Regions from separate parts of the Ketobacter sp. GenoA1 genome, predicted to be linked through region 1. Evidence: predicted binding sites of a transcription regulator. Region 1 holds the regulator's gene; each other region holds the start of a gene.
The links. The regulator sigma-54, encoded in region 1, starts transcription at its own class of promoters, with help from an activator protein. The targets are predictions, from matches to a motif close to ANTGGCATNNANNTTGCTNT.
Positions count from the first base shown of each region.

Region 2: D9N13_RS14645 (PEP-CTERM sorting domain-containing protein) is a predicted target of sigma-54. The motif match lies at 6,085-6,104, and genes of this name have one in related genera.
Region 3: D9N13_RS06830 (PEP-CTERM sorting domain-containing protein) is a predicted target of sigma-54. The motif match lies at 5,164-5,183, and genes of this name have one in related genera.
Region 4: flgA (flagellar basal body P-ring formation chaperone FlgA) is a predicted target of sigma-54. The motif match lies at 4,571-4,590, and genes of this name have one in related genera.

Region 1 is NZ_RCHM01000009.1:366,687-374,081, reverse strand. Features, by position in the region: gene lptA (lipopolysaccharide transport periplasmic protein LptA) at 1-323, shown strand, start outside; gene lptB (LPS export ABC transporter ATP-binding protein) at 320-1,045, shown strand; gene D9N13_RS03065 (RNA polymerase factor sigma-54) at 1,232-2,854, shown strand; gene hpf (ribosome hibernation-promoting factor, HPF/YfiA family) at 2,950-3,237, shown strand; gene ptsN (PTS IIA-like nitrogen regulatory protein PtsN) at 3,258-3,710, shown strand; gene rapZ (RNase adapter RapZ) at 3,707-4,558, shown strand; gene D9N13_RS03045 (HPr family phosphocarrier protein) at 4,598-4,870, shown strand; gene mgtE (magnesium transporter) at 4,968-6,323, shown strand; gene sodB (superoxide dismutase [Fe]) at 6,496-7,080, shown strand; gene D9N13_RS03030 (porin) at 7,213-7,395, shown strand, end outside.
Region 2 is NZ_RCHM01000042.1:119,009-126,403, reverse strand. Features, by position in the region: gene D9N13_RS14665 (thioredoxin fold domain-containing protein) at 1-208, opposite strand, end outside; gene xerD (site-specific tyrosine recombinase XerD) at 331-1,233, opposite strand; gene D9N13_RS14655 (diguanylate cyclase) at 1,634-3,514, shown strand; gene D9N13_RS14650 (diguanylate cyclase) at 3,614-5,410, shown strand; gene D9N13_RS14645 (PEP-CTERM sorting domain-containing protein) at 5,418-6,029, opposite strand; gene fabR (HTH-type transcriptional repressor FabR) at 6,230-6,859, opposite strand; gene D9N13_RS14635 (flavin reductase family protein) at 7,129-7,395, shown strand, end outside.
Region 3 is NZ_RCHM01000020.1:174,021-181,415, forward strand. Features, by position in the region: gene D9N13_RS06810 (glutamine synthetase family protein) at 1-748, opposite strand, end outside; gene speA (biosynthetic arginine decarboxylase) at 858-2,753, opposite strand; gene speE (polyamine aminopropyltransferase) at 2,898-3,761, shown strand; gene D9N13_RS06825 (DUF4124 domain-containing protein) at 3,789-4,268, opposite strand; gene D9N13_RS06830 (PEP-CTERM sorting domain-containing protein) at 4,487-5,116, opposite strand; gene D9N13_RS06835 (ammonium transporter) at 5,343-6,581, opposite strand; gene glnK (P-II family nitrogen regulator) at 6,673-7,011, opposite strand; gene D9N13_RS06845 (accessory factor UbiK family protein) at 7,343-7,395, shown strand, end outside.
Region 4 is NZ_RCHM01000042.1:328,798-336,192, reverse strand. Features, by position in the region: gene flgE (flagellar hook protein FlgE) at 1-991, opposite strand, end outside; gene D9N13_RS15625 (flagellar hook assembly protein FlgD) at 1,007-1,687, opposite strand; gene flgC (flagellar basal body rod protein FlgC) at 1,700-2,143, opposite strand; gene flgB (flagellar basal body rod protein FlgB) at 2,146-2,550, opposite strand; gene D9N13_RS15610 (CheR family methyltransferase) at 2,726-3,571, opposite strand; gene D9N13_RS15605 (chemotaxis protein) at 3,600-4,547, opposite strand; gene flgA (flagellar basal body P-ring formation chaperone FlgA) at 4,676-5,404, shown strand; gene flgM (flagellar biosynthesis anti-sigma factor FlgM) at 5,522-5,833, shown strand; gene D9N13_RS15590 (flagella synthesis protein FlgN) at 5,974-6,471, shown strand; gene D9N13_RS15585 (flagellar brake protein) at 6,548-7,315, shown strand; gene D9N13_RS15580 (TIGR04282 family arsenosugar biosynthesis glycosyltransferase) at 7,316-7,395, opposite strand, start outside.

The DNA.
Region 1 (7,395 bases):
TGGGCGAGCCGGCGCTGTTTTCTCAGGTTCCGGAGCCCAACCAGGCAGAGGTCATCGCCAAAGCCAAAAAGATCGATTACCTGGTAAGGGATCAGAAACTGCTGCTGAAAATCAAAGCATCTATTGTGCAGGGCGAGAACATCTTCCGCGGTGAAGAAATCGTTTATGAAATCCAGAGCCAGCGCCTGCAGGCGGTGGGACAAACCGGAGAGGTCAAGCCCGGCAGTATCAAAGGCCGGGTGGAGATGATATTGCCCGCCGCGACAGATCCTGCCCCGAATGCGCCCAGCCCTGACGAGACGGAGGCAGCGCCGTCACAATGAGCCGTCTTACCGCCTCCAATCTCGCTAAAAGTTACAAAGGCCGTGCCGTGGTGGAAGACGTTTCCATTACCATTGAAAGCGGACAAATCGTGGGGTTGCTCGGCCCCAATGGGGCCGGTAAAACCACCTGTTTCTACATGATCATTGGCATCGTGCCCCAGGACAAGGGGCGCATCGTTATCGACGATACTGAAATCACCCATCTGCCCATGCACGGACGGGCCGCCAAAGGCATCGGCTACCTGCCCCAGGAAGCCTCCATTTTTCGCCGCTTGAAAGTCCGGGAAAACATCATGGCGATACTTGAGACCCGCAAGGACCTGACCCGCAAACAGCGGCAAAGCAAACTGGAAGAGCTGCTGGCTGAGTTTCACATCGGACACATCGCCGATTCACTGGGCATGGCCCTGTCCGGTGGTGAGCGCCGCCGCGTCGAGATTGCCCGCGCTCTGGCCACTGACCCGGCCTTCATTCTGCTGGATGAACCCTTCGCCGGGGTCGACCCCATTTCCGTGGCAGACATCAAGCAAATCATCAGCCACCTGCGTGATCGTGGGCTGGGCGTACTCATCACGGACCACAATGTGCGGGACACTCTGGACATTTGCGAGAAGGCTTTTATCGTCAGCGAAGGGCACATCATTGCTGAAGGTGAGCCCTCACTTATCCTGCAAAACCAGAAAGTCCGCGATGTTTATCTGGGTAACCAGTTCCATATGTAAAAGTTCTAAGCAATTTCAGGCATGTAAATTGCTTTGCAGCGTCACTGCTCTTACAATTAAACCCAAGCGGTTCTATTTCGGCACCAATAAACTGTTGAAATTAGGTCACTATTTGACTGCCTGGAATACAGCAATCCGATGCTGTACAGATGTCTCCGGTCGTTGCAGAAGTTGAATTAGGTATCAATGAAACCAACCTTACAGCTCAAAATTGGTCAACACCTCACCATGACGCCGCAGCTGCAGCAGGCAATTCGCCTATTGCAGCTCTCCACTCTGGATCTTCAAACCGAAATCCAGGAAGCGCTGGAATCCAACCCCCTCCTGGATGTGGATGAATCTTCCCCGGACAACGACAGCAACGATTCCGGTAACGGACAGAGTGACAGCACCAGCAAAACCGACAACGACCAGAATCTCGATTTTTCAAAATCCCAAGATACCCAGGACACCCAATCCAGCAACAACAACGCCGATGACTCGTCGGTGGATCTGGAAGGCAAGGAGATGCCCAACGAACTGCCCGTGGACAGTGACTGGGATACCATGTTCGATGGTGCCGCAGGCCCCTCGTCCAGTGGCGGCAGCTTTGACGATGACGATTTTGACTACGACAGCCGCAACACGGCGCCCGAATCCATTTACGACAACCTTATGTGGCAACTGAATCTGACCCCCATGTCAGACATGGACCGGATGATTGCCATGGCCATCATTGAAGGCATCAACCCCAAGGGCTATCTCACCCAGTCCGTGGAGGAAATCCGCGATGGTGTGCTGGCGCAACAGGACGTGGTGGCCGACCTGGTCAGATTACAGCAGGAAGAACTGCAGGCCATGGACATCCAGTTACAGCCGGATGACGATGATGATGGCCTACCCGTATCCCTGGAAGAGGTGCTGGCTGTATTGCACCGGGTTCAGCAGTTCGACCCCCCCGGAGTGGCCGCCCGTGACCTGCGGGAATGCCTGCTGATTCAGCTCAAACAACTGCCCCGGGATGAACCCCACCGGGATGATGCCATCATGGTGGTGGAGATGTTTCTGGATGCGCTGGGTGCCCGCGATTTCGCCACCATCATGCGCAAGGGCAAACTGTCCGAGGCCCGACTGAAAAGCGCCATTGCGTTGATCCAGACCCTGAACCCTTATCCGGGCAGCAGCGTCGAAACCGATGATACCCAGTATGTCATCCCGGATGTCATTGTGAGTAAGGACAAAGGCCGCTGGAAAGTGGAGTTGAACCCGGAAGCCACCCCGCGCCTCAGGGTCAACAGCAGCTACGCATCCATGATCCAGCGTGCGGACAACAGCAGCGACAACACCTTCCTGAAAAACAATCTGCAGGAAGCCCGTTGGTTTATCAAAAGCTTACAAAGCCGCAACGAAACCCTGCTTAAAGTAGCCACCAAAATAGTGGAATATCAGATAGGGTTTCTCGAACAGGGGGAGGAAGCCATGAAACCACTGGTGCTGCACGATATTGCAGAAGCGGTCGGCATGCATGAATCCACCATTTCCCGGGTCACCACGCAGAAGTTCATGCACACCCCAAGGGGTATATTTGAGCTCAAGTACTTCTTCTCCAGTCATGTCAGCACCGGTTCCGGCGGCGAATGCTCCTCCACCGCCATTCGCGCCATCATCAAAAAGCTGATCGCGGCAGAAAATCCCAAAAAACCATTGAGCGACAGTAAAATTGCCAACATACTGGAAGAACAGGATATCAAGGTTGCCCGGCGCACCATTGCGAAATATCGCGAAGCCATGATGATCCCGCCGTCCAACGAAAGGAAACGATTGGTTTAACTGTTGGTCACAGTTATATAAGCGTAAACACCAGACCACTGCCAACATCAGGCTTTGGTCGCAGTAACATCTAAACCACGATTAAGGAGTGGCCTATGCAAATCAATATCAGCGGACATCACGTAGAAGTTACCGACTCCATGAAGGACTACGTTGCCGATAAGATGCAGAAACTGGAACGCCATACCGACGACATCACCAGCATCCAGGCGATTCTCAGTGTAGAGAAAAACCGCCAGAAAGCAGAAGCCAAAATCCACGTAAAAGGCGCTGATTTATTTGCCAACGCCGAATCCGAAGACATGTACGCCGCCATTGATATGATGACCGACAAGCTGGACCGACAGGTGCTGAAGCACAAGGAAAAAATGAAAAGCTGGTAACTGAAGGTTATTGATAACGTATGGAACTTGCTGAAATCATCAGTCCGCAACGGGTCTTTGAAGACGTTCCCGGCGGCAGCAAAAAGAAAGTTCTGGAAACCGCTGCTGGGCTGATCGCCCAGCAGTGCCCGGAGCTTGACCCCAATGAACTTTTTGACAACCTTATCTCGCGGGAGAAGCTGGGCAGTACCGGTTTAGGTAAAGGCATCGCTATCCCCCACTGCCGGGCCAATCACTGCAGTAACGCCATTGGCGCGTTTATCAAATTGGAGAGCGGCGTGGACTTCGATTCCATCGACCATGAGCCGGTGGACATGCTGTTTGTTTTACTGGTGCCGCAGGATGCTCACGAGGAGCACCTGAACATCCTTTCCAAAATCGCCACCCTATTCAATGATGACAACCGTCGCAAAACATTGCGTGCGGCCCACTCCACCGACAGTATTTATGACGCACTGGTGACACCGGTATGAAATTAGTGGTAATCAGCGGTCGCTCCGGATCAGGAAAAACCACTGCATTACACGTTCTGGAAGACATCGGCTACTACTGCGTTGACAACCTTCCCGTTACCCTGCTGCGGGATCTGATGAGTGAACTGGCAACACGGTCTTCGCCCAAAATTGAAGAAGTCGCCATCGGCATCGATGCGCGCAACAGCGTGACCCAACTTGAGAAGCTACCCAACGTGCTGCGGGAATTGACCGCAGATGGTGTCGAAAGCCAGGTTATCTATCTGGACGCAGGCGATGAAACACTGGTCAAACGCTTCAGCGAAACCCGCCGCAAACACCCTATCAGCAACGACACCAACACCCTGAAAGAAGCCATCGACCGGGAACGGGAAATGCTGAATCCGGTGGCTGCCAGCGCCAGCCTGATTATTGATACCAGCAATCTCACCCTGCACGAACTGCGCGACCAAATCAAAATCCGGGTAACCCACTCGCAGGAAGGCATGGCGATATTGTTCCAGTCCTTTGGCTTTAAGAATGGAATACCCAGTGATGCCGACCTGGTGTTTGATGTGCGCTGTCTCCCCAATCCGCACTGGATAACCCAGTTGCGCAGTCAAACCGGATTGGACGAAGGTGTCCAGAACTTCCTGCGGGGCCATCCTCCCGTACAGGAGATGGTGGACGATCTGACCGCTTATCTGGAAAAATGGTTACCCCGCTTTGCCGCCAATAACCGCAGCTATATGACCGTGTCCATTGGCTGCACCGGTGGCCAGCATCGTTCGGTGTACATTACCGAACAACTCAGTGAGTATTTCAAATCCCGCTTTAGCAATGTCCAGGCTAGACATCGAGACTTATAAGCTGGTTTAATCAAACCTGCAGTATTGGTGTGAGTCACTATGAAACTGGAAAAATCCATAACCATAATCAATAAGCTGGGATTGCACGCACGTGCTGCCTCCAAACTGGTGGGAACCGCATCCCGCTATGAAAGCCAGATTCTGCTGAATCGAAACGGCCAGCAGGCCGATGCCAAAAGCATCATGTCCATTTTGATGCTGGCGGCCAGTCAGGGCACTGAATTGCAGGTAACGGTGAACGGAGCCGATGCCGAAGAGGCCTGGCACAATATCGAAACATTGATCAATAACCGCTTTGACGAAGCCGAATAGATAGCAACTGGCCATCTTCAGCGCATCTCGTTAGAATGCTGCACCGCTATCGCGGTGGCATTCATCCCCCTGTCCAAGTCAAGCTGAGAGGTGATCTGTGGCAAAATCCCAAACCAGCCATGAAACGCAAGATCAGCTGCATACTTTTCTACACGCACTGGACAGCGGTGCCTTTGATGAAATCCGCCGAATGCTGCGGGGCATGTCACCGGCGGAGATCGCCAAGCTTATCGAATCCTCCCCCCTGCGCGCCCGCAACCTGCTTTGGCAGCTGATCGACAAGGAAGATGAAGGCGAAGTTCTGCAGTACGTCAATGAAGAACTGGCCGCCTATTTTCTGCGCCACCGTAATACGGAAGACATCCTGAGTCTGGTGGAAGGCTTTGACGCCGACGACTTCGCTGACTTGTTACAGGAACTGCCCCACGCGGTGATGCGCCAGGTGCTGGATTCGCTGGACGATCAGAACCGTTACCGCATCGAAACCATTCTGGCCTACCCGGAAGACACTGCCGGCGGCCTGATGGATACGGACATCATCACCATCCGCCCGGATATTTCCCTGGACGTGGTACTGCGGTACCTGCGGCGGCACGAATCTCTGCCCGACACCACCGACAACCTGCATGTGGTGAACCGCACGGGGCAGTTTGTGGGCATTCTGCCCCTGACAAAATTGCTGATCAAGGACCCGGGCATGAGCGTGCGCGAGGCCATGAATTCCGCCAAGGCCATCCCCGCCACCACGTCAGCCCGTGATGTGGCGCAAATGTTCGAGCGCGAGGATTTGGTCACCGCCCCGGTGGTGGATGATAACGGTGTGCTGCTGGGCCGCATCACCATCGATGATGTGGTGGACGTGATTCTGGAAGGGGCCGATCACTCCCTAATGAGCATGGCGGGGATGGATGAGGATGAAGACACCTTTGCACCGGTCTGGAAAACCACCCGCCGCCGGGCCGTCTGGTTGGGCATCAACCTGCTGACCGCCTTTCTTGCCTCCTATATGATCGGCCTGTTTGAAGGCACTCTGGAAAAAGTGGTGGCCCTGGCGGTATTGATGCCCATCGTCGCCAGCATGGGAGGCATTGCTGGCAACCAGACCCTGACCCTGGTGATTCGGGGCATGGCTTTGGGTCACGTGGGCACCGCCAACGCCCGCTGGCTGTTAACCAAGGAAATCTCCGTGGGTTTTCTCAATGGCATCCTCTGGTCGGCAGTGGTCGGCGCCATCGCCGCCACTTGGTTCAACGATTTGTTGCTGGGCGGCGTGCTGGCGGCCGCCATGATCATCAACCTCTTGGTCGCCGCTCTGGCGGGCGCTTCCCTGCCGATGTTACTGGACAAAGCAGGCATCGACCCCGCGCTGTCCGGCGGCGTTATACTGACCACGGTCACCGATGTGGTTGGTTTCTGTTCGTTTTTGGGCTTGGCCACGCTCTATTACGCCTGAACCCGGCAGGCCCAGAACCATGGCTCAACATCATTGATAGAAGCTATTGATTCGATAGAAAAAACAACTCACAAGCCCGCGCGGACCTCTGACAAATTCCGACATAATCTGATACAGTGTGGCCTCTAAACCTAGAGATGAGACCACCATTAACCAACGAGGGGACATACACATGGCCTTCACTTTGCCTGAATTGCCTTACGCCAAAACTGCATTGGCACCGCACATTTCTGAAGAAACCCTGGAATACCATTACGGCAAGCACCACCAGACTTACGTTGATAAACTCAACGGCCTGGTTCCCGGCACCGAGTACGAAGGAAAGAGCCTGGAAGAGATCATCAAGACTTCCTCCGGCGGTGTCTTCAACAATGCGGCTCAAATCTGGAACCACACTTTTTACTGGCACAGCCTGAGCCCCAATGGCGGTGGTGAACCCACCGGTGCCGTGGCCGATGCCATCAACGCTGCTTTTGGTTCGTTCGCGGACTTCAAAGCCAAATTCAATGACTCTGCCGTCAACAACTTCGGCTCCAGCTGGACCTGGCTGGTCAAAAAAGCCGATGGTTCACTGGACATCGTCAATACCAGCAACGCCGGCACCCCCATCACCGACGATGGTGTCACCCCATTGATTACGGTTGATCTGTGGGAACACGCCTACTACATCGATTACCGCAACGCCCGTCCAAAATACCTGGAAGGCTTCTGGAATCTGGTCAACTGGGATTTTGCGAACGAAAATTTCGCCAAATAATAAACACCCCAGCCAACAAAAAAAGCTTGCACCACTTTAGGGCGCAAGCTTTTTTTTTGTGCAATATTTCACAAATCAGCTACTACTTATAAAGGTGTTTGCACATTTGCACGTAAATAAGGAGAGCAAAGGATGAAAAAATGCACCATTCAGGTCAGTCTGCTGGCATCTGCCATCGGGCTCGCAACCCCGGCCCTGGCAACCGATATCAGGATTGATGGCTTTGCCAATATCGTTGCCGGTCAAATGATCAGTGATACTGACGATGGTAGCTTGTATGGTTATGACGAAGACCTGAGCTTTTCCCCCGAATCA
Region 2 (7,395 bases), on a different contig from region 1:
CGGTGAACACAAATTTGCTGTCTGCCGACACATACAGCAGTTCACCGCTGCTGGTCTCCACCTGGTATATGCCCTGCACACCGGATTGATCAATCGTATTGATCTTAACCTGGGGGAAGCGGGCAGCGAAGGTGTTCCTGATTACGTCCTGATCATCCGCTGCATGCGAAACCAACGGCAACGCGGACAGGGCCGCTGCGATCATCATGAATACTCTTAACATTGCTCTCTCTCTGAATTCCGGAATGCCATAACGCTGGGGTATTAGAACCCAAGATAGGCCACAAGTTCCAGCCTGTCAGAGGCAAAATTCCCGCCACCGGCAAGAACTCAGCCCCTTGGGTGATGCTGCCGGTGCATTTCCTGCAAGCGATGTTTGGCAACATGGGTATAAATCTGGGTGGTGGAAAGGTCGCTGTGCCCCAGTAACAACTGCACAACCCTCAAATCCGCACCATGATTCAACAAATGCGTTGCGAAAGCATGACGCAGCGTGTGGGGGGACACCTTAGTGTTTATTCCGGCCAAAGCCACGTAATGTTTAACACGATGCCAGAATGTCTGGCGGGTCATCTGTGTACCGCGATTACTGGGGAACAACACATCACTTTCCGGATTCGCCAGCAGACTCAAGCGGGCCTCTTTCAGGTAGCGCAACAACCAGGTGATCGATTCCTCACCCATGGGCACCAGCCTCTCCTTGCTGCCCTTGCCCATCAACCGGATAACACCCTGACGCAGATTGATGTCATAGGTGCTGAGCGCCACCAACTCACTGACGCGCAAACCGCAGGCATAGAGTAATTCCAACATGGCCTTGTCCCTCAAGCCCAGGGGCTCATCCAGATTGGGTGCAGCCAGCAGGGCCTCCACATCCGCCTCACTCATGGTTTTGGGTAACGGCTTACCCAGCTTCGGCATCTCAACCCGCAAGGTAGGATCTTGCGCCATCAGGGATTCACGCACGCAATACTGGCAGAAACCACGGATAACGGACAGGAAGCGCGCCGTGGATCGGGCACTGAACCGGCACTGGTAACGGTGGGCGAGATAGCGATTGAGATCCTGATCTGTGGCCAGCAACAACCCGGGCGTACCCGATTTAGTCAGCCATTCGGCATAGGAACACAAGTCCCGTCGATAGGAGTCCAGGCTGTTGTCACTGAGCCCCTTTTCCAGCCAACAGGCATCCAGATACTGGTTAACAACAGTGGTGGAATCAGACGAAGACATGCCGGCGCTTTCCGCAGGGAGTATTAGGTACGCAAAAGCATAGCAAATTCAGCGCTCTAAGAAAAAAGCGGGGCCCGGTTTACTGGGCCCGCAAGGGCTAATCCGCCTCGCAACTTGCGGATATAAAGGGAACGATAAGGAGATGGAATGCGCCACGAACAAGAATTACGGCCAGTGCGGAGATCAGAATTACAAGAGCAAATGCTTTCATGTCGAATACCCTCTGTTTTTCTTGTTGTTGTGATTGTCATAATACGCCTGAGACTTATAACCACAATACCGTTTCACAGCATTACACCCCATTGGAACAAGGAGGAAACAATTTATAGGATCAAGTTACATTTCAGGTCCTTGAACTACACTTAACTAAAATAATATCGAGGTATGAAAACGGTTTAAGATGCCCCTATTGGCCGCCCTGTTACTTCTGCTCTCAATACCTTGCCTGGCGACCGTTACCATCGACAGCGAGCACGCTGGCCCCATCAATCTCTCCAGTGCAACCCGTTATCTGGAAGACAACAGTAACAGCCTGAATCTACAGGATATTCTGGCGCTCCCCGGCAGCCAGTGGCAAGCCTACGGCGACAACACCTTTTCCATGGGGTACAGCACCTCCACCTGGTGGCTCACTTTTAACCTTGCAAACACAAGCCCCGAGGAGGTCAGGCACCTGTTGGAAGTGGGGTATCCCGGGCTGGATCATCTGGCCGTTCATATGGTTTGGAATGGCAAGATCGACGTTTTCGTCATGGGCGACGCCCTGCCTTTTGATCATCGCCCCATTAAGTCACACAATTTTCTCGCCCCCATCACTCTGCCTGCCCAGGGTCAGGTGTCAGTCTATATCGAAGTTCGCACCAGCAGTGCGCTTCAGGTGCCGCTGATATTGTGGCAACCTCAGGAATATTACCGCCAGGACCGCACTGCAAACCTGCTGCAGGGGTTTTACTTTGGCGTCATGATCGTGATGACCGTGTACAACCTGTTTGTATTTCTGGCGGTGCGGGAAAAAAACTTCATCCTTTACGTGTGCTTCGCGTTCAGCCTTCCCATGTTCATTGCCGGAATCAAAGGTTTCAGCTTTGAATATCTGTGGCCCAACCACCCGCAATGGAATGATTTGGCCATCATCTGGCCCCTGTGTCTGGCGGTACTGTTTGGTGCGTTGTTCACTGAGAGCTTTCTGAAAATAAAGCAACTGGGCCGGTGGGCCACCCTTTTATTTCGGATACAACAGGGCAGTATCGTTTTGCTACTGCTGTTGTCTCATGTGGTGGACTATCAACTGATCATCAGCATATTGATTCCCGCCACCACAGTATCCTGCACCATGGGATTGTTGTTTGGCATGATCATGTGGAATCGCAGTGGTTTATCTGCCAAGTACTACACCGTGGGCTGGTCAGCCTTTCTCTTGGGGGGCATTTCACTGGGGCTGAACAAGCTGGGCCTGATCCCTACCAATCTGATCACCGAAAACACGCTACAAATCGGTTCCAGCATCGAGGTGATACTGCTCTCTTTCGCACTGGCGGAAAGCATCAATGAAGAACGCCGCCTGCGATCAGACGCCCAGGACAACGCCCTGCAGGCAGAGCGGGAAACACGCCATGCCCGGGAGCAGGCGTTGCGCATCCAGCAACAAACCACAGAAGAGCTGGAATCCCGGGTGCAGGAACGCACCCGGGAGCTGGAAACACTGAATCGACAACTGGCCGAACTGAGCGATACGGATCAGCTAACCGGCCTGAAAAACCGCCGCTATCTGGATCGGGTCATGCACGAAGAAATCACCCGCTGCAGCCGCTATCAACACGATCTTTCCATCATACTGCTGGATGTAGATCACTTTAAACAGTTCAACGATACTTACGGCCACCTGGTGGGCGATGACTGCCTTAAGGCCATTGCAACGTCTTTGGGTGAGAATATCCGTGACGCGGTGGACTGTGTTGCCCGCTATGGGGGAGAGGAATTCTGTGTCATGTTACCCGAAACCGGCCCACAGCGGGCCATGGCCGTGGCAGAGCGTTTGCGCGACCAGATCAGTAAAATGCCCTTCTCCGTTGAGGGCGAGCTGATCCCGGTATCCATCAGTCTGGGGGTAAGTTGCATGGTCAAAGGTGAGAAAGTAACCGGTGAATCATTGGTTTCCCAGGCGGATGAAGCCCTTTATGACGCGAAACAGGCGGGCAGAAACTGTGTCATATTTGCCGAACGCCGGGCACCCTCTTCGAGCTGCGGATCTTCGTTCGAACAAGACCAAAGCATGAACTAAACTCTATAAAACAAACACCGAAAGATAACGAAAATGCGCCTAGCCACCCTGTTGCTCCTTTTTTTCTGCAGTTGCCTGCAAGCGGCGGAATTCAAGCTATTGAAGAACCAAGTACAGCAACCTTTGGCCAGTTATCTGTACTACTACGAGGATGTGCACAGCAGCCTGACCATCAGCGACCTCAAACAATTGCCGGAAACAGAGTGGCAGCATAATAATCGCCAGGCTTTCAACCACGGCTATAACAATTCTACCTGGTGGCTGCGAATCACTATCCAGAATCAGGAAACCATCGAATTGCAGCGCCTGCTTGAAATCAGCTATCCCGTGCTGGATTACATCTCCGTATTTATTTACGGTGACAATCATCAGAGAACGTTGGAGCTGGGGGACAAACTGCCCTTCAACGAGCGGCCCACTGATCATCGAAATTTTGTGATTCCCCTGCAATGGCAATCCAATGAGGAATTAACGCTTTACTTCGCTGTCAGGAGTTCCAGTTCCATTCAGGTACCCCTGACCTTGTGGCAGGAGCAGGCCTTTTTTAACCACGACCGCACCCAGACTCTGCTGCACGGTATTTACTACGGCATCATGTTCGTGATGGTGATGTACAACCTGTTTGTCTACCTGGCGGTGGGTGAGCGGAATTATCTCTACTATGTGTTATTCGTGTGCAGCATGCCGCTGTTTCTGGCCAGCCTCAGCGGATTTGCATTTCAATACCTGTGGCCAAATTACACCCGCTGGAACGACCAGGCCATTCTGGTGACACTGTCGTGCTCGGTGATGTTTGGCTCACTGTTTACCCACAACTTTTTGCGCGCCTATGAATTACGGGGTGCCATTCGCTACGCCGGCTACAGCTTTGCGGTGATCAGCCTCTTGGTGATCATCATGGCGCTTACATTACCTTACAGCATTGTCATCAGAGTGCTCATACCCTTTGCCGGCGTCGTTTGCTGTTACGGTTTTGGGCTGGGCGTGTTTCGCTGGTACAGTGGCGGGCTGTCCGCGAAATACTACACCATTGCCTGGAGCTCGCTGCTGTCCGGGGGCATCATTCTGGCCCTCAGCAAGTTCAATTTACTGCCAAAGAACCTGTTTACTGATTATGCCACCCAGATAGGGTCGGCACTGGAAGTCACCCTGCTGTCATTCGCCCTGGCTGAGCGCATCAATCAGGAGCGTAAGATGCGCTTCGAGGCGCAGCAGGATGCCCTGAATACGGAAAGAGAGCTGCGCCAGGCCCGTGAACAAGCGCTTGAAATTCAAAAGCAGGCCACAGAATCCCTTGAGAATCGTGTGCAGGAGCGCACCCGTGAGTTGGAGGCGCTGAATCAAAAACTGGAAGAACTCAGTGACACTGACCAGCTTACCGGGCTTAAAAACCGGCGTTTTCTGGACCGGATGCTGGAAGAGGAGTACGCCAGAGGGGCACGCTACCAGCATTGTCTGTCGGTCTTGTTAATGGATATCGATCACTTCAAACAGTTCAACGATACCTACGGCCACCTGATTGGCGACGACTGTCTGCGGCAAGTGGCTATCGCCATACGCAATGGATTACGCTGGCCCAGCGATCGTGCCACCCGCTATGGGGGCGAGGAATTTTGTGTAGTACTGCCGGAAACCGGGGTTGAGGGAGCTTTGCGTGTGGCAGAAAGAGTTCGTGAATCCGTTGCTGCAATGCGATTTCTGGTGAAGGAAACCCCGGTGCCGGTTACGGTCAGTGTGGGTGTGGTGGCACTGATTCCCCCTGCCGATGGCCGCTACACGGATATGCTGTCCATGGCGGATGAGGCGCTTTATCAGTCAAAAGAGAACGGGCGCAATCGGGTAACGCTGTATTGCGAAGAAGCCGGGCATAACCCGGCTTCTTCGCAGCAAACTTAAATTGCCTTCAACTCACTTTTTTACGGCTCATCATCAAGCCAAACAAGCCAATCACCAATAAGGCCATCGTGCCCGGTTCCGGTATTTCCGTGGCACCACGGAGATAGACAGACACGTGGGAAAGCGCTTTGGGAAACTCTTTACCATAGGCCACGCCAGCGGTGGTCCAGTTTATGGTTGAAGACAGCAGCGGTGCTTCCCAGTAATAAATGCTGAAGCTATCCCCTGCCTTGAAGCTGATGGCCAGATCATAGACCGACACCAGATCATCCAGCAGCGGCGAACCACTGAAATTCAGAACACCACTGGTGGCATCAATTCCCGTGACTGAAAACAGGCTGGAATCACCCTCATACTGGCCATCATACTTGGCACCGAACTCCCAGCCGTCACCGCCAAAACCACCCTCATTAAGGATTTGGGTAACGATATTGAACTCATCGCCATTGGTGACGTCGTTTTCCCCCTTATCCAGGGTAAAGGCACCTGCACAGTCATCCCACATGGGCTGGGTAACCGCCACCGTACAGCTCACGCTGCTCATCTCATAGGCCAAAGCAAGCTGGCTGCTGACGAGTATGCCTGCCGCCACCGACAGGTTAATAATTGTTCGAAGCATGCTGCCTCCCTGTAAACTTATCGAGCGTCTATATTTACCGCTTCTGCTCACATTATAAGCAACAGTCAAGCCAATCCCAGATCTGCCAGCGCAATCAGGCACATAGCCGATGAGCCACGCCACACAACCGCAGCCTGTGTAAATTTAATCGACACTTAGAAACCATAAGCCCTCAAACCCTGTAAGAAAAACCGACACTCTTAAAGCGGCTCCTTCCGCTTCCAGTTCGCTGCTCCTACGTAAATCAACTGCAACTGCCGGCTCATTTTGTTCTCAAAATCCTGTCGTGACTGGGTACTGGCATCGGACAAATCCAGCAATTGAACGGTGGCAAACGCCATGGTGGAGATGGTGAGGTCGGCGAGCACATCCATCATCGCCGGATCCAGATTGGGGAGCAAACTGAAACGCTGTAAATCCGCCACCAACTCCTTGGCAAAATACTGCAATTCACTGCGTACAGCCTGGCGAATCAAGGCCGTTCCACCGGTCATGGATTGAGACATGAAGATGAAAAAAACCCGCTGGGACACCACGTACTGGCAATACTGCTGTACAGAATCACGGATAATGTGCTGTGGATTAACGCGATTCTGCCGTACTTCCCGCATCAACTGCCGCAGCACCAGACTCAACTCATCCACCAGATTCAGTGCCAGATCATCCAGGTCTTTGAAATGACGGTAAAATGCAGTGGGAACCACGCCCGCCCGCTTGGCGACCTCACGAATACTCAGGCTGGAGAAATGCTGCCCCTCTTCCACCCATTGCAACGCCGCATTCATAAGCGACTGCCGGGTTAATAATTTCCGTTCCTGACGGTTATTCATTCTTCTCAACTCACCTCATATTAGTGTTCAATTGTAAGCCGAACAGCCTCCTAATTGCCATCAACTTCCATCAAAAGCCTCCATTCCACCCCCCTAAAAACCCAACATAAAACAATTTCAGTTCACACATGAACACAATTCATATATTCATAAATCATTGTTTTATAATTACTATTTCTTCATATACATTCAACCCCATGTAAATCTGTTGACACCCGTCCAGGTCATGGTGCACACTTGTTCACATAATGTGAGAGGGAGGCACGACTATGCACTCAACACGCAGCGGTTTTCTCAAGAAAGCGCAAACCTGGATCAACAGCAGCCTGTTCAATACCGATCGCGCTGGCGAATATTTCGAGTACCTTCTGGAAGGTGTTGACCCTATGTGGTCTGCCATCGAGTGCAAGGCCAGGATATTGGATGTCATACAGGAAACATCCGACACCAAAACCTGGGTGCTGCAGCCCAATGCCGGTTGGAAAGGCTTCATGGCCGGCCAGCACATCCACATCACGCTGAGCGTCAATGGGGTT
Region 3 (7,395 bases), on a different contig from region 1:
CCATCATGTCGTGCCGTTGCGCCCACACTTTGGTGAAGGTCTTGAACAACAGCGCCTTATCCGCTGCTGCCATGGCCTCATCCACGGTAATGGCCGCCTCCAGCACACCGGGGCCGGTCTCGGTGTGCAGGCCTTCCAACGGGAAATCCATCTGTTCGCAGAGGGCCAGCAGCTCCTGATACAGTTCCGCATGCACCGAGTTACGCAGCACGGAGTAACCGAAAAAACCCGGCGTAATCGGCACCAGATTCTGATATCCCTTGGCCCGCACTGAATGGGGGGTTTCATTGAACAGAAAAAACTCGTATTCAAACGCGGCTTTGGCCTCAAACCCCATGGCACCGGCCATATCCAGAATGCGTTTCAACAAACCCCGTGGACAAATGGCTGCAGCCGCCGACTCAAACTCGGCCAGAAAAAACAGCATGCCCGGCTCGGCGTACACATCCCGGCAACTGTGTGGCACGATACGCACCGGCGCATCCGGATAACCGGTCTGCCAGCCGGTGTATTGAACGTTCACCCCTTCGTAAAGCTGGTCATTGCTGTCCCAGCCCAACACTACATCACAGAATCCGAAGCCTTTATCCAGTGCGGAAAAAAATTTCTCCCGGCTCATGTACTTGCCCCGGATAATACCATCGAGATCCGCAACACCCACTTTCACATGGGTCAGCTCGCGCTCCTGTACAATGGCTTTGGCCTGCTCAATGGTATGAACGTTTCGTGGATCCATAGGCGCGGACATCAGCAAGCTCCTCCCGGGCTATTGTTCTGATTGGATTATCACCACTATAGCGCAATCTTACTTGAGATAGACGTGACAATCAGATGAAAACGCGGCGTTGGCGGCATGCTTATTCCAGATACGTGTAACCGGTCAAACCTTCCCGCAGTTCCTTCAGGAACGCCGCCTGCTCGCCACGACTGAGATCCGTCAACACCAGCTGTTCATGAATCTGTTGCTGCAGGTGCATGGTATCGAACTGTACATAACGCAGAATGTGATCCACGGTGTCCCCTTTCAGGGTATTGATAAAACGGAACCCACCATTACCATCCAGCGCCACATCCACGGCATCGGTGTCACCAAACAGGTTGTGCATGTCACCCAGTATTTCCTGATAGGCCCCCACCATAAAAATCGCCAGGGACATCCCCTGCTGATCATGCCACTCCGGCAGCGGCAAGCTGGTGGCCAAATCATGAGTATCCACGTACTGGTCAATTCTGCCATCGGAATCACAGGTAATATCCTGCACCACACCACGCCGTGTTAAGGGCTGATCCAATCCGGCAATGGGCAGTACCGGAAACACCTGGTTAATCCCCCAGGCATCGGGGATGGATTGAAACAGGGAGAAATTCAGGAACACCTTGTCCGCCAGCTTTTCATTGAGCTCGTTGAGAATATCCTGATGGGCGCGGGATGACAGGTCCAGCTTAAGCTTCAGTGCCTGGCAGGCCGCGCCATAGATTTCTTCCGCCTGGGCCTTGTGGGGCAGGCTCAGCACACCGTGGGTATACATATCCTGGGCCTCACCCAAACGGTACAGAACCTCGTGATACAACTCCGACAGAGAGCGGCTGCGTTTTGCCCACTCGATCTCATGAAAGCAGCGCGCCAGCTCTTGCAGCACCACCGGTGAATCCACGTTGGGCTCGGTGGGCTGCCGCGCGGCCGGGCTTTCCACCCCGATCACGTTGCTCACCAATACCGCATGATGGGCCGTCAAGGCCCGCCCGGATTCCGAAATCACGTCCGGTAACGGCAAACCATCCCGCTGACACACTTCATGCAGGGCCAGCAGGATGTTATAGGCATACTCTTCCATGGAATAATTCATGGAACAAAAGCTGCGGGAGCGGGTGCCTTCGTAATCCACACCCAGCCCCCCGCCCACATCCACCACCTGCACCTGGCAGCCGGCTTCGCGCAGGGCCGAATAATAGCGGGCAGCCTCTTTCATACCACTTTGGATATCGCGGATATTGGAGATCTGAGAGCCCAGATGAAAGTGCAGCAATTGCAGGCGATCCAGTGCGTTGTGCTCGTTGAGGGTGTGGATCACCTGCAGTATCTGGGTGGCGGATAACCCGAACTTGGATTTTTCACCGCCGGTATTCTGCCAGTTACCCTTGCCGATGGAGCTGAGGCGGGCGCGCAAACCAATGCGCGGCTTAACCTGCATGGCGCTGGCCTCATCCAGCACCAGCTGCAGTTCGCTCATCTTTTCCACTACGATGTAGACTCTGCGCCCCATCTTTTCACCAATCAGGGCCAGGCGCACGAATTCGCGATCCTTGTAGCCGTTGCATACGATAACCGAGTCGCCCCGGCTCAAGGCCAGCACCGCCATCAGTTCAGGCTTGCTGCCGGCTTCCAGCCCCACACCACAGCGCGGATCCTGAACCCCGCCATTATAGATTTCCTCCACCACGCGGCGCTGCTGATTCACTTTGATGGGGTACACCGCCGTGTAGCGCCCTTTATAATCCAGGGTATCCATGGCGCGCACAAACGCCATGCTGAGTTTGCCCACCCGATCCCGCAGAATATCCACAAAACGCAACAGTAACGGGGTCCGCATACCGGCATCCTGTGCCGCCGCCACGATCTCCTGCAGGGGCACCTTGACGGCAGTGGTGCCTACGCCCAGCAACCCCTGCTCGTTAATGTCAAAATAGCCGTCGCTCCAGTTATCGATACTGTAAGTGTCACGGGCGGTGTTGATGATGCTGCTGTCAGACATGTGGTGGGGTTCCAGATTGCAGATTAGGGCGAAAGGACGTTATTGTAGACCTATACGCCTCGCGTCAAAAGCGCTTGGTAATCTGTCCATTTTGAGTTATTTTGCGCGCCGCATCCAACCCCATTTAATCGGGAGCTACACCCCATGAGCGAATCTTCCAAAGGCAACTGGTTCACTGAGATATTTGGTGAAGAAGGCACCTCTTTCGGCCTTGAAATCACCGAGAAACTGCATGCAGAACAAACCCAGTACCAATATTTGGAAGTCTATAACACCCGCACCTTCGGCAAGCTGATGGTACTGGACGGTTGTGTCATGCTGACCAGCCGGGACAACTTTCTGTATCACGAGATGATGACCCATCCGGCACTCTTTACCCACCCCAACCCGAAAACCGTCGCCATCATCGGTGGCGGTGACTGTGGGACTTTGCGGGAAGTTCTGAAACACGCCGGTGTGGAGAAGTGCACCCAGATCGATATCGATGAACGGGTGACCTGGGCCTCCCAACAGTGGTTTCCGGAATTGTGTGAGTCCAACACCGACCCGCGGGCAGAGCTACTGTTCGATGACGGCATTGCCTGGGTCAAAAACTGTACACCGGGCAGCATGGACCTGATCATCATCGACAGCACCGATCCGGTGGGTCCGGCGGAAGGCCTGTTTGCAGTGGATTTCTACCGGGATTGCCTGCGGGCTCTGAAACCGGAAGGTCTGCTGGTACAACAGAGTGAATCCCCCCTGCTGCACAGTAACAGCATCATCAAAAAAATTCATGAGGATATGGCCGCTGCCGGCTTTCATCAATGCCACACCCTGCCGTTCCCGCAACCGGTTTATCCCACCGGCTGGTGGTCCTGCACCATGGCCAGCCCGCAGGGTTCGGTCACCCAGTTCCGGGAACAGGACGCGGCCGAGAAACCATTTGCCACCCAATACTACAACCTGGGCATCCACAAGGGCGCCCTGGCGTTACCTGAATTCATGAAGCGGGATCTGGGCAAGTAAGCGCAACAACGTCACCACCGGCGGGGCTCAGGCCTCGCCGCATTCTTCCTTATATTGCTGCTTGAGGCGGGCCCGATAGGCATCGGCCTGATCTTCACTCATGTACTCCCGGGTGCCGTCCTCTTTTTCATCATAGAAGTGGGTGTACTGATCAATGTAACCAAGCCGGTTTTTGAAGCGGGTGCAGTACTGCGCATGCTCTTCGGCTTCACGGGCCACTTGGGCTTGCTGGGCCTCCTTTGCCAGACGTTCTTCCTCGAGCATCTTAACCAGCTTTTTTTGCCGCTGCAGCCGCTCAAAATCGGACAGATCACGGCTGGGAGCAGGCTCTTCCGCCTGCGGCAGGTCTATTTTCTCCACCGCGCCCTGATCCGGCGCCCGGTCGGAAAAATGCACCTTGCCACTTTCATCCACCCAGCGGTAGACCTCCGCCTGCGCACTCGCCGCAAACAACATCCCCAGGCCAATCACCACTGATTTCAAACATTCCATGGGCCACAATCTCATACGGTTATCCTGCTCTGCTATCACTCCCCCCTGAATTCACCAACATTATAAAAGTGATGGCAACCTAACACTATTTTCCCTCTGTATTAAAGCATTGGCTTTTCGTTGAGTAATGGCCGCCTTGTGTAACGCTCTACCAGGAAGGAAACAAGCACAAAAAAAGCCCCGGCACTGCCGGGGCTTTTAGCGGAGGGGAGAAACCCAGTAAGGCGCAGCGGTTAGCTGCGTCCTACGCGACGACGAGCCGCACCCAGGCCCAACAGACCCAGTGCCAGCAGACCGATTGATGCGGGTTCAGGCACGGCAACACCATCTTCAACGGTGTTTACCAACAGGCTGACATACTCAATGGCGAAATCATTATCGCCGTATCGGAAAGCCGATGCCTGAATGCCCACGTTACCCCAACCTTCGCCGCTCAAAGCTGCCAGCTGGTCATCACTCAGGTCAAATTCAACGGTGTAATCCGTGCTGCACAGCATGCAGTCTGTGCCATTCCATGTGTAGCTGCCCAAGCTGAACAGTTCCGCTCCGGTCTGAGTGTTCCAGGCAGTCAGGCTTACGGTGGTTTCTTCGTATTTCCAATCTTCGGAATACATGCCCAGAGTCAACAGGCCTGAATCCCAGGCGCCGAATGCGCCGGAAGCGTCATTGGTCAGAGTCAGGGCTGAATCGGTACCCACGCCGTAGGTGGCGTTGTCATACCACATATCAAAACCAAAGGTATAGGTTTCCCCTTCCCATACGTTCTGATAGCCCTCATAGGACTCATAATACGGCGCAGCCATAGCTGCAGACGCAGATACGGTCAGTACCGCTGCGGCCGCTAAAGTTTTAACAGTCTTCATCATCATTACATCCTCAAAATAAGCGGGAACCCCCAACACCACCTTATTTAGCAATAAACAGGCCAATAAAAATACTCATATATATCAACAAGTTAAAACATCTAACGGAGTTAGGTGTTAAGTATGTCGACAATATCGTGAACCAGATCACAGTTTGAAGTGAAATACGGAGCAAAAAAAAGGCTCCCGAAGGAGCCTTTTTCGATCTTGGGTAGGATCTTGCTGATTATTTACCGCTACCGGTAAATTCCGGATACGCTTCCATACCACACTCAGCCAAGTCCACACCTTCGAACTCTTCCTCTTCGGATACCCGGATACCCAGTACCGCTTTCAGGATGGCCCACACAATCAGGGACACAATGAACACCCAGAAGAAGATAGTCAGGGCACCGATGATCTGGCCGCTGAAGCTCACGCCGTCGTTGGTCAGCGGTACCAGCAACAGACCCAACAGACCGCAAGTGCCGTGTACAGAAATGGCACCCACAGGATCGTCGATTTTCAGCTTATCCAGCGCCAGGATACTGAACACAACCAGCACACCACCAGCGGCACCGAACAGCGTTGCTTCCAGGGCGGTCGGGGTGGAGGGTTCTGCAGTAATGGCCACCAGACCGGCCAGGGCACCGTTCAGCAGCATGGTCAGGTCAGCCTTGCCAAACAGCAGGCGGGCGGTGATCAGGGCAGCGATGGAGCCACCGGCCGCCGCGGTATTGGTGTTCAGGAACACCATGGCCACAGAGTTGGCGTTAGCGATATCACCCAGCTTCAATACGGAACCGCCGTTGAAACCGAACCAGCCCATCCACAGAATGAAGGTACCCAGTGTTGCCAGCGGCAGGTTGGCACCCGGGATCGCGTTGACTTGTCCGTTAGCGCCGTACTTACCCTTACGGGCACCCAGCAACAGCACACCGGCTAAGGCAGCAGCAGCACCGGCCATGTGCACGATACCGGAACCCGCGAAATCAGAGAAACCCAGGTCACCCAGGTTGTACATGCCGAACACGTCGGCACCATTCCAGGTCCAGCTGCCTTCCATTGGGTAGATGAAACCGGTCATCACCACGGCAAAGGCCAGGAACGCCCACAGCTTCATTCGCTCAGCAACCGCACCGGATACGATGGACATGGCGGTAGCAACGAACACAACCTGGAAGAAGAAATCAGAAGCACCGGAATAGATGGAGCCGCCTTCAAAACCGTCTTCACGGCCGGCAAACTCACCCAGGGTGGCGGCCACGTCGACATCGGCGATGCCGGACAGGAACACACCGCCGTCGTACATGATGTAATAACCGCACACCAGATACATGATGCAGGAGATGGCAAACAGAGCCACGTTTTTGGTCAGGATTTCGGTGGTGTTCTTGGAACGAACCAAACCGGATTCGAGCATGGCGAAACCTGCCGCCATCCACATTACGAGCGCGCCGCACACCAGGAAGTAAAAGGTGTCCATCGCATATTGCAGGTGAAAAATATTGTTTTCCACGGTCTTGCCTCCGCAAAATTAAAAATAAATAGGCATGGATTTTTAGGGTGAAACTGTTTTAGATCGCGTCAGTACCGGTTTCGCCAGTACGGATACGAATCGCCTGTTCCAGAGGCGTAACAAAGATCTTGCCGTCACCGATTTTGCCGGTGTTGGCAGCCTTGCTGATGGACTCGATCACCTGGTCCAGCAGGTCATCGGAAGCCGCAACTTCAATTTTTACTTTGGGCAGGAAATCCACCACATATTCTGCTCCACGATACAGCTCAGTGTGGCCTTTCTGTCGCCCGAAGCCTTTCACTTCAGTAACAGTAATACCCTGAACCCCAATTTCAGACAGTGCTTCACGCACGTCATCGAGTTTGAATGGTTTGATTACAGCAGTAACCAGTTTCATAAGAACATCTCCTATTAATGCTCGAAAGCTTAAATTGCTACGGTCCCGTTATTCGCAAATCAGTGCAATCGCCCAGCATGCTGCCCAATCGCGGAACATGCACAGGTGTTAGCACAAACCATGCCTATTAGTTTTAATTGCGAAGAATCAAGCGTTTAACCCTAAAACGCTAGGGTTTTACCGCCATGATGGCACCATTATATCGCACCAAAAGCATGCACGCTGCGCCAAATGAAGGCTTCATTATGGTGCGCGTGTGTTTTCCTGACGCATTTTGGTGACTCCCCAAAGGGGCGTGATACACTGCCGCCTAGATCATGAAGGAGCTATCATGAACCGTCAGGAAAACTTAGTAAACCGCATTTTGGAATTGGTGCAGGAACG
Region 4 (7,395 bases), on a different contig from region 1:
GACGCCCAATGGTAAAACCATCCTGGGATAAAGATGAAACGGAAAACGGGGATGCAAACTGGGTCGGCGTATTACCGGCAAAGTCAAAGTAAACCTGTTGCGTGGTATCAGCACCATTGTTAAGGAACGAAAACTGGTCGGTATAAATGCCCGTTGCCGGATCGGTTCCCTGAAACACGCCCTGTGAATCAAAGGAAAGTACACCATAAGGCACACCACCGGCATTCACTTCCGAACTGGGTGCTCCGCCGACCCCGTCATAAACGTCGACAATGTTCACACCACCGGTATCGTCCGTTACCGTTAGAAATACGCCCCAGGTATTCTGGTTACCGCTGGTACCCAGATTGGGCTCCTTTACAAAGTACGCCGTTGCAATATGAGAATCACCCAGACTGTCGTACAGGGTAATGGAAGTCGATGCCGAATAGGTATTGGCGTCGGTGGGATCAAAGACATCCACACTGAGATTGCTGGCGTTGGCAGGCAAGTTTACACCAATCTCAACTTCAGCCGTGGACTGGGGTGCACCCGCAGTGTCCGGTAACTGTAATGGCGTGGTGCTGGAGAGCGCTGTTGCCGTGACCGATCCATCATCGTTCACCGGAAAAACCTGCAGATACTGATTGGCGGAGTTCACCACAAAGCCGTTTTCATCCACCCCAAAGTTACCCGCCCGGGTGTACACGCGCTCCTGGCTGATCTGATCCGGAGACAGCACAAAAAAGCCCTCACCACTGATGGCCAGATCCAGCGCCTGGGAGGTAAAATCCAGGTTGCCCTGATCAAACAGTTGCTGCACCTGTTGTAACAGCACGCCATTACCAACCGCAGTATCGCTGTTACCGAAGGCGGAATTTGCATAAATATCACCAAATGCAGTCCGCGATCCTTTAAATCCGGTGGTCTCGACATTTGCAATATTGTTGCTGGTTACGTCCAGCTGCGCTTGCGCCGCATTCAACCCACTTAACGCAATATTAAAACCCATGACTTTCTCCTGCTATCAACGTACTTCTTGAATTTCACTGGACTCTACCTGACCAATACCATTCAGGTTAAGCAACATCCCGCCTTGATTATCCACAATACTGACACTGTTAACCCGGCTGTACACGCTGGTCACCAGCGCTTCATTCTCACCGGACAATGTCCCTTCTATCGAAATTGAATACAGTCCTTCCGGCAAAGGCTCACCCAGATTATTGGCGCCATCCCAACTGAACGGCGTTTCCGCGCTGCCGATATTCCCAAGATCACGATTTGCCACCACCTGCCCGCTGGCATCTTTCACGATCATCATTACATCTCCGGAGGCCTGGCCTTCCTCAATGGTGCCACTGATCCGGCCACCGTTTTCCAGATAGCCGACCTGCCCGGGTATCAACACTTCACGGCCCACCAGCGCCGTTGCCTGCAAGGCCTGACTTGAGCGGTACATAGAACCGATATCCTGTACCGTGCTATTCAGATTCTGGATACCTTCCAACGAACTGAATTGCGCCAGTTGCGCAACAAAGTCGGTTTGATCCGTGGGCTTGAGTGGATCCTGATTTTCGATCTGAGCCAGCAACAGTCGCATGAACATGTCCTTGTCCGACTGGGATTGAGATTTTTCCGTTTCCGGCTGATTACTGAATGCCAAATCACTCAATACACTGTTCGCTTGAACACCATCAATCGCCATGACTCCCCCTCCTTATCGACCCAGGCTCAATACTTGCTGCATCATCGTCTTGGCTGATGTCATCACGTCCACGTTGGTCTGAAAGGCACGTTGGGCGCTGATCATATTGGCCATCTCTTCAACCACATTCACATTGGGATAGGCTACGTAACCGTTATCATCCGCCATGGGGTGATCGGGCTCATAACGCATCTGCAACGGTGCATCGCTTTCCACCACGCCCTGCACACTCACACCGCCACCCACATCCATTTGCCTGGCGCTGAAATCAAACGGCTGATTTGACATGGCGGCTTGCAATTGGGCTTTAAAAATCGGTTCCCTGGCGCGATAAGTTTCATCCGTATTGCTGCTGACACTTTCAGCGTTGGCAATATTGGAGCTGATGGTGTTCAGGCGCACGGTCTGTGCACTCATTCCGCTACCGGCAACGTCAAATATATTCATCAAAGACATAATTAATCTCCTCGGATCGCCGACATCAGGGATTTCACTTTGCCATTGAGAAACTCAAAGGCTGCCTGGTACTCCATGGTGTTGCGCACGAACTCGGTTTTCTCCTGTTGCGCATCCACAGTATTTCCGTCGATTGCCGGGTTTATGGGATTGCGGAATTTCAGACCGGTGATCGTATCCGCCTGGGATACGGTGGAAAAATGGTTTGCGTCGCTGGTTTGTACCGATACCAGGTCACTTCCCTCACCCAGACGCTGCCTGAGCATTTGCTGAAAATCGATATCACGGGCCTTGTAACCGGGGGTATCCGCGTTCGCAATATTGTTGGCCAACACATTGGCTCGCTGCGAACGCAACTCCAGTGCATGCTGGTAAAGCTCCATGTGTTTGTCGATGCTGATTGCCATATCGCCCTCTTGTCTTGGATTCTGCGCCATAAAACCGGCAATTCAGAATAGGATAAGAGCAATAAAGCAACCCTTGTGCCATTGCTTCTAACAGTAACAGTTTCAATAAGTTAAGGGATTTCAGGTGAGAAATGTGACGGTAATGCGGCAAAGGATTACCGAGGGCGGCAAGCACCTACTTCTTTACGTAGACGACACCGGGTGTGTAGTAGCGGATTTCAAACAGGTCGTTCAACCCTTTGGGCGTCTCGGATCCGCCCAGAAAAAGATACCCTCCAGGCTTCAGCACCCGATGAATGTTGGTGATGATCTGTTGCTGTAGTTCGCTGGAAAAATAGATCAGAACATTACGGCAGAACACCACGTCAAATTTGCCGATGGTAATAAAGTTTTCTTTCAAGTTAATGGGGCGAAATTCAATGCGTTTGCGAATATCCGGTTTGATTTCCCAGCTGCCATCAGCATTGGCCTTAAAATGCAGGTTCAGACGCTCATCCGACATCCCCCTCTTCAGGGCCAGGGGTTCATAGATCCCTTTGCGCGCCTGATCCAGGATGCGGCTCGAAATATCCGTGGCCAGAACTCTCACCTGCTTATTGGCCAGGATCATACTACGGCGGCGCATTTCCTCAACACAGATGGAGATGGAGTAAGGCTCCTGTCCGGAGGAGCAGGCTGCACACCAGATAGCAATCTCACCCGGATTCCTGGCCAGCTCAGGCAACAGGTTGTCTTGCAGAAAAGTGAACGGATGCCGATCCCGGAACCACAGGGTCTCATTGGTGGTCATGGCATCGATGACATCCTGACGCAGGGACCGGTTTCCTGCTCGATCAATCTCACGCACCAGATCGCCCAAAGATTGAATATTCCGATCTTTCATTAACTTACGCAGACGGCTGTCGATCAGATAGTTCTTATTGTCTCCCAGCATGATACCGCAGGCAGACTCAAGATATTGACGAAACAGGAGATATTCTCCATCGCCAAAGCGAGAGTTATCACGGGAAGAAAACACCATGTCAGTATTTTGTCATCCTTGAATGAAACTATTCAGAACGCTGTTCAAGGGCTTTGCTAACACGCTCCTGAACCAGGTCAGCCAGGTTATCGGGTTTAAACTTGGCAAGAAAATTGTCTGCCCCTACCCGCTTCACCATGGCTTCGTTAAATATTCCGCTCAGTGATGTGTGCAGCAGCACATGCAAATTCTGAGTGCGGGGATCTTCCTTGATTGATGCCGTTAATGTGTAGCCGTCCATTTCCGGCATTTCGATATCGGATATCAACATGATATAACGATCCGTGATGGATTCACCTGCATCGATGATCTCACGGATATGATCCAACGCCTGACGCCCGTCCGCCACCACATGGGTTTTAACGCCGACCTTCTCGACACAGCGTTTGATCTGCTTTCTTGCCACACTGGAATCATCGGCGATCAAAACTGCCAGTTCACTGGTACTGGCCTGACTGATGGTTTCCGGCCGAATCACTTCGTCTGAAATTTCCTCATGCATGGGTGATACTTCGGACAGGATTTTTTCGACATCAATAATTTCAACGATTCGGTTGTCCAGCTCGGTTACCGCCGTCAGATAATTGCCCCGACCGGCCCCTTTTGGTGGTGGGTGAATGCTCTCCCAGTTAAGGTTGACGATACGTTCAACCGACTTCACCAGAAACCCCTGTATCGCCATATTGTATTCCGAAATAATGACAAAGCAGTTCTGGATATCATCCAGGGGCGCATTACCCATGGCCAGGTTCATATCCATAACGGATATGGTGCCACCCCGGATGTGGGCGATGCCCCGCACCACAGGGTTGCGTTGCGGGATCTGGGTTAACTTGGGACACTGCAGCACTTCGCGAACCTTGAAAACGTTGATCCCATAGATCTGATCATCGCTCAATCGAAACAACAGCAACTCCAACCGGTTCTGACCCACCAGTTGTGTTCGTTGATCGACTGTATCCAGCACCCCGGCCATATAAAACTCCGCGCTAACCGTTTTACGGCATAACCTTTGCTTGATTCACACTAACAGCCAATCCGTCAAAATGGCGGCACTTGACTGTTTTTACTCACCATTCATTCAGAATAGGTCAAATTGGATAAATGAACAGTCAGCGAGAACAAATTATGTTTTGTATTCGTCAGGGGCTCGTCATAGGGCTTTTGGGGCTGCTGAGCATCACCACTACCCAGGCCGCAAGCGGCAACATTCAAGAGCAGATCGATGAAGCCATCAACCTTTACATCAGTGAAATTCAGGATGGCAACTACCAGGAAATCAAGGTTCAGATTCAGCCTATCGACTCCCGTTTACGGTTGGCCAGTTGCAGCGAACCTCTGCACCTGAAACATCGCCCCCGCAACCGCACAGCAGGCAGACTCACCTTCAAGATCAGCTGTGATGGTGCCGACAGCTGGGCAATTCATGTCCCGGTACAGGTGCAAGCCTTTGATCAGGTGGTGGTTTCCGACATGCCCATTGCCAAGGGCACCCACCTCACCACCTCGGATCTGCGCTTGGAGTTGGCCGACGTTTCTTTGTTGTACACGGGCTATTTCAAGTCCATGACAGAGCTGGAAGGCTTTGTGGCACGCCGCCCCATTCCAGCCGAACAGATCATGAGTCCGGCGCTGGTGGACCCCGCGAAAATGGTCAATCGCGGCGAAAAGGTCATGATCATCGCCGAAGGCCCGGGGATCAGTATCCGGGCCAGTGGTAAAGCCATGGAAGATGGTGCCTACGGTGAACTGATCCGGGTCAAGAACACCAACTCCAACAAAGTGGTGGAAGGGCGTATTACTGCCCCGGGACTGATTAAAGTGAGCCTGTGAACGGCCGATATACTGGGTGGCACATTCGATAAAATTGTGTCTAAATTAGCTAAAGTTGCAGGGCTTACCGCCGATAACCAAGGTAAGAACGCAGTATTCAAGTGAAGGCGTAAGATAATGGCTATGGAAATCAATGGCTTAAACAGCAATCAAACGAATACCAATAAGGCCAGGTCCGGCCAGACGGTATCCGATGCCAATGCTGATGCCAAAAAGTCCGACCAGACCAATACCAGTCAATCTGGCGAGACCGTCAAAATCAGTGCCGAAGCGCAGGCGCTTAACCGGCTTAGCCAACAGCTGGGATCAGATGCACCGGTTAACCAGGAAAAGGTTGAGGCATTACGTGCTGCGCTTGCTGATGGCAGCTACAAAGTAGACGCCCAATCCGTTGCCCGCAAAATGCTGGAGAGCGATGCTCAGTTCTAAGCCCGGAACCCATCGCCCTCCCATTCCCTTCCCGTTCAGTCAACACTCAGTCAGCCCCCCCGATCAATTGATAATTAACCAAACTCAGGCACGCTAATTGCTACTCCCTAACCATATGTCACCATGGTTGAGGAAAATGTATGTCTAACCAGATTTCCCCTAAGGCCGCACAGCAGTTGTTACAGGCAATCGAACAGGATTTCAAACTGGCCCAGTCACTGAAAGCAATCTTGCAAGAGGAAAAGTCTATCCTCGAGCAGCGGCAATACGCTGCCCATCCGGCAGTACTGTCCCGCAAGACCCAGCTTTTGATGGAACTGGATCAGGCCGACTGTATTCGCCGTCAGGTAATGGCTGACATGGGGCTGCAACTGGACAAGAGCGGATTCGAGGTTTTCGTCCGTCAAATTCCCAAAACCTGGCAGGAGCGTTTCGAAACCAGTTGGCAAAACCTGTCCGACGCCATGAATACCTGTGCCCGCCTCAACCGGATCAACGGTAAAATTCTGGCCCACTCGCAGCATTCCATGGAACGCCTGATGTCCATCATAAAAGGCACGGCAAATCAGGTGTCCGTGTACCAATCCAATGGCCGCAAGAATCTGGAGGCGGCCCACCGTATGCTGGCAACTGCCTGATTTTAAAAGCCCGGGCAGTTAATCAGGGTTCTGCTAAAATACATTTAAGGTATCAATTCAGAGTACTGGAAGCGGTATGATCCACGGTTTGCTGGATAAGCTGTTCGGTCATGAAGACAAACCGAAAGACGGCTCTCCCAAGAACATCAAACACGATCGCAACGAAATCGGAAGCTTACTGACCCTGTATCAGGATCAGAATCACCTGATGACAGCCATGATCATGAATGCCGGGCAGCGCAAGATTGCCAAGCTCAGCACGGGCATCGTGTCGGTGGATGAAGCGGGCCAGCTGTTCGTAACCGATGAGTTCCACCCCAGCGATCCAAACCCGTTATTAAGCGAAGGGATTACGGTTCAATTCTCGTTAACCCACCACGGTGTGCGCCACCAGTTTAACGCTGTGCACCTGCAAACCCAATCCACACCTGAGGGCGTCCGTCATCTTTTCAGGTTTCCTAAGGGCATAGAACAGATTCAACTGCGGGATGCCTTCCGCGTGAAGCTGAGTCAGGCCCACCCCATTAAAGTCACCCTGACCCACGCCGAGCACGCAGCCATCACCGGTACGTTGGCGGACCTGTCGGCCAGTGGTATGCGGGTGCGAATCGAAGGCCTGGTCACCCCCAAGCCGGTGCGGGGGGAAACCTACAGTTCCTGTCATTTGGTGCTCAGTGACGGCCACCCCATTGTGTGCGGCGCGCGCCTGATGCACTGGCAATACGATCCTGACCTGAGAGTTTCCTACCTGGGTGTTCATTTTGAGAACCTGGATGGCAATACTCAGCGGGCCCTGAACCGGTATCTGACCGAGCTACAACGCAAACAACGCCAGCTCAGCTAATCAGTGGTTGCCGCCTCCGGGGGGCAGCCATTGAGGCAAATGCCGCCGCAAATCATGAGCTGTGTCGATATCCCAACGCT